Regions from separate parts of the Nocardia salmonicida genome, predicted to be linked through region 1. Evidence: predicted binding sites of a transcription regulator. Region 1 holds the regulator's gene; the other holds the start of a gene.
What was found. The regulator HspR, encoded in region 1, represses chaperone genes until heat shock. The targets are predictions, from matches to a motif close to ANNTGAGTNNNNNNNACTCANNT.
Positions count from the first base shown of each region.

Region 1 (2,203 bases):
CGCTGATCATGGCGCCGCTGATGGTGGCCAGGCCCTCGTCCCAGGCGGTGGCGACCTCATCGGTCCACATCTCCGCGCCGGCGAACAACCGCATGGCCGACTTCAGCGAGTTGGCCACGGCCACATAGTGAGCCGGTTGCACGCCGTACTTACGGTGGTCGCGCCCGAGCTGGGCCAGGAACGGCAGCAGCTTGTCGGGCTCTTCCAGTCGGTCGAGGGCGTAGGAGATCGCCGTGACCAGACGGTCGCGCTGGGAATCCATGGCAGCCGGGAAGTAGTCTCGGACACCGGGGTAGTCCGTGAAGAGGATCGAGTAGAACGACCTCGACAGCTTCTCGGGTCCACCTTCTTCCGCAGCAACCGCCTTGAACGTAGTACGGATCAAAGCGACAGTCCGCGAATCCATATGTGTCACAACCTCGTTTCGCCATCGAACGCTAGCCGCGCCGGCGAGTGACGGGCTGGGAGGACACTCGTCAGCAGCCGATGCGAGAAGTCTAGGCGAGGTTTGCCAGCTTAGGAATCGTACTCTTAAACATCACGCATGTAATTCCCGAAATACCAGGCGGTTCCCAGCAGTTTCCCACGGAAACATACCTGGGGCCCGTTAATTGAGGGTGAACACTTGCTCACGATTCCTCAAAGTGCCCGGCATTCCACACAATTGGATATCAACGTGCCTGGTAGAGCGACCCTTCCGCTACGACGACGGCATGTCGTAAGCCGACGCGCCGAGCCATGACACGCAGGGTAGGCATACCAGAGCGGCTGGTCGAGGACGGCGAATTGCGTTCCGATTGAGCCGAATTCAGCATCCCGTCAGCAAACTTTTGGACGTCCACGGTGATAAATCCCCACCTCAGCGCGCCGCAACGCTACTTCCGATCAGCAAAATCATGAATAAGTGGGTTGCTGGAGAGTCACCAGCCGGTCGCCGGGGGTTGACCGGAGACCGACGAGCCCCCGGCTCGCCTCCACCACAGCGGAGGGGCGAACCGGAGGCTCGTCGGATCGAAGGCGGCTCAGCGACGATGCCGTGGCTGCCACACCACGAGCGCGGTACTGCGCGCCGGCGGCGACAGATCGGGCCGGTAGCCCGCCCGCAACCGCTCCATCTCCGCGCTCATCTCCTCGACGCGCTGCTGCAACGCCTCCACCTGATTGGTGAGTTCGATGATGCGCTTGATGCCGGCGAGGTTGACGCCCTCGTCCTGCGACAGGCGCTGCACTTCGCGCAGCACCTCGACATCGCGGGCCGAATAACGGCGTCCGCCACCCGATGTCCGTTGCGGGGTGACCAAACCCAGCCGGTCGTAGGTACGCAACGTCTGCGCGTGCATCCCCGCCAGTTGAGCCGCCACCGAGATCATGAAGAACTCGGCACGCGAGGTCGCACCCGAAACAGACTTCGGATCCGGGCTATCCGCGCCTCTTCCTACGCCCTCCGTGGTCACGCTGCGCTACCTCCTCCGGACGCTGAGCTCGATGTGCGGGGACATCAAGCACCCGCCCATCCCGCACGCGGTTCGAAGCCGCTGGCCTTCTCCGCCTCCTGATACCGCTTGAGCGCATCGGTGGCGTCGGAGTCGAGCGATTGCGGTACCGCGACCTTCACCGTGACCAGCAGGTCACCGGCGCCGCCCGCCGCACCGCGCTTGGGTACGCCACGACCACGAACTCGCAGGATACGCCCGTCGGCGGTGCCCGGGGGCACCTTCACGCCGACCCGGCCGTCGAGCGTCGGTACCGAAACTGTTGTCCCCAGTACCAATTCGCTGTAGCTCACCGGGAGCACCAGGGTGAGGTCGTCGCCCTGACGGCCGAAGACTTTGTCCTGGCTGACGTGCACGGTGACATACAGATCGCCCGAAGGCGCACCGCGCAGACCCGCCTCGCCCTGACCGGCCAGCCGGATCTTCTGACCATCGCTGACGCCCGGAGGAATCCGGACGGTGATGGTGCGGGTGCGGTTCTGGATACCGGTGCCCGAGCAGTCGGTGCACGGGTCGTCGATGATCGACCCGGTGCCGCGGCAGTCGTCACAGGGCTCGCTGAAACCGAACGCGCCCTGATTACGGCTGACCACGCCCGCGCCGTTGCAGTGCGGGCATACGCGCGGGCTGGTGCCCGGCTTGGCGCCGCTGCCGTGGCAGGTGGTGCACGGCGAGGGACTGGTCATCCGCAGCGGAACGGTGACGCCCTG
Region 1 is NZ_CP108014.1:5,703,488-5,705,690, forward strand. Features, by position in the region: gene OHS03_RS26760 (globin domain-containing protein) at 1-406, opposite strand, end outside; gene OHS03_RS26765 (heat shock protein transcriptional repressor HspR) at 1,023-1,370, opposite strand; gene dnaJ (molecular chaperone DnaJ) at 1,499-2,203, opposite strand, start outside.

Region 2 (2,203 bases), 240 kb from region 1:
GGGCCGCCGCCGGATCACCACGGAAGTCGGAGCCGACCTTGTCGATCTCGTCCAGCAGGACAACGGGATTCATCGAACCCGCCTCCTTCACCGCACGCACGATCCGGCCGGGCAGCGCGCCGACGTAAGTACGGCGGTGACCACGGATCTCGGCTTCGTCGCGCACACCGCCGAGAGCGACGCGAACGAACTTGCGGCCGAGAGCCTTTGCGACAGACTCACCCAGCGAGGTCTTACCGACACCGGGCGGACCGACCAGCACGAGCACCGCGCCGGAACCACGTCCGCCGACGACCTCGAGACCACGAGCGGCCCGCCGCGTTCGCACCGCCAGGTACTCGACCATGCGGTCCTTGACCTCTTCGAGGCCGTGGTGATCGGCGTCGAGTACCGCGCGAGCGGCCGAAACATCGGTGCTGTCTTCGGTTTTCACCGTCCACGGCAGTTCGAGCACGGTGTCGAGCCAGGTGCGGATCCAGCCCGATTCCGGGCTCTGGTCGCTGGCGCGCTCCAACCGGCCGACCTCGCGCAGCGCCTCGGCGCGCACGTTCTCGGGCAGGTCGGCGTTCTCGACGCGGGTGCGGTAGTCGTCGGCGCCGTCGGGTTCGTCCTCGCCGAGTTCCTTGCGGATGGCGTTGAGCTGCTGGCGCAGCAGGAACTCGCGCTGGCTCTTCTCCATGCCGTCGCGGACATCTTCGGAGATCTTGTCGGTGACCTCGACCTCGGCGATGTGGTCTCTGATCCAGTCGATCTGCTTGGTCAGCCGCACGGCGACATCGGGGGTCTCGAGCAGCTCGCGCTTCTGGTCATCGGACAGGTACGGCGCGTAGCCCGCGGTGTCGGCGATGGCCTCGGCGTCGGCGAGCTGGTTCACGATGTCGATGATCTGCCAGGCCTCACGGCGCTGGAGCACGGCGACGACCAGCTTCTTGTACTCGGCGGCCAGCGCGATGGTGTGCTCGTCGGGCTCGACCGCCTCGACGAGTTCGGCCTCCACCCACAGCGCGGCGCCCGGCCCGGTGACCCCGTGCCCGATCCGCGCCCTGCGCTCGGCCTTCAACACGGCCGCGGGCGCGCCGCCGCGCATCCGGCCGACCTGTTCGATGGTGGCGACGACGCCGTAGGACGCGTACCCCTCGTCCAGACGCGGTGCGACCAGCACCGAGCCGGTTTTGGCGGCCTGCGCCGCGTCGATGGCGGCCTGCGCGGATTCGTCCAGTTCGATGGGCACGACCATGCCCGGCAGCACGATCGGATCGGTCAGGAACAGCACCGGCAGGTTCTGAGCTGAAGTCATGTCGACCCTTCCAGAGTTGAGCTTTGCTGACTCAACATGGGCCCCCGGTGGTTTGTTCCTGCAGGTGGCGCCGTTCACTCACGGCGAAAAAGTTCTCCGAAATATCTTTCGTCGGGGATGTCGAGAACGCGCGGGCGGCTCCGTCCCAGGGGTACGAGCAGCCGAACGGGCCTCGACGACATCGAAGGAGCGACCGCCATGGAACAGCACGAGATCACCGAGATCCTGAACCGCCCGCACAGCCAGGAACTGCTGGCCCGCGACCTGCTCCGCATGGCCTACGTCGCCAAGGACGGCACGCCGCGCAATGTCCCGGTCGGTTTCGCCTGGAACGGCGCGGAGATCGTCGTCTGCACCTCGACGAACGCACCGAAGCTGCCTTCGCTGCGCCACAACCCCGCCGTCGCGCTGACCATCGATACCGAGGTGCACCCGCCGAAGATGCTGCTGATCCGCGGGCGGGCGGAGCTGGACGTGGTGGACGGCATCCCGGCGGAATACCTGGAGATGAACGGCAGCTACGAGATGACCGCCGAGCAGCGCGTCGTGTGGGAGGCCGAGGTCCATTCGCTCTACGAGAGCATGGTCCGGATCGTCATCACGCCGACCTGGGTCAAGCTCATCGACTTCGAGACCACCCTGCCGTCCGCGGTCGAGGAACTCATCCAGCAGCGGGCCGAGCGTCAGAACGCCTGAAACCGACCTGTCCCGGCCAGAATGGGCCGAAACGAATCGAGGAGAACATCATGGCCAAGTACCTGCTGCTCAAGCACTACCGCGGCGCTCCCGCCTCGGTGAACGACGTGCCGATGGATCGGTGGACGCCGGAGGAAGTGACCGCGCACGTGCGGTACATGGAGGATTTCGCCGCACGGCTGCAATCGACCGGCGAATACGTCGACAGTC
Region 2 is NZ_CP108014.1:5,940,892-5,943,094, forward strand. Features, by position in the region: gene lon (endopeptidase La) at 1-1,297, opposite strand, end outside; gene OHS03_RS27840 (pyridoxamine 5'-phosphate oxidase family protein) at 1,496-1,993, shown strand; gene OHS03_RS27845 (YciI family protein) at 2,044-2,203, shown strand, end outside.
Region 2: the regulator HspR is predicted to act here: its motif matches at 1,312-1,334, upstream of lon (endopeptidase La).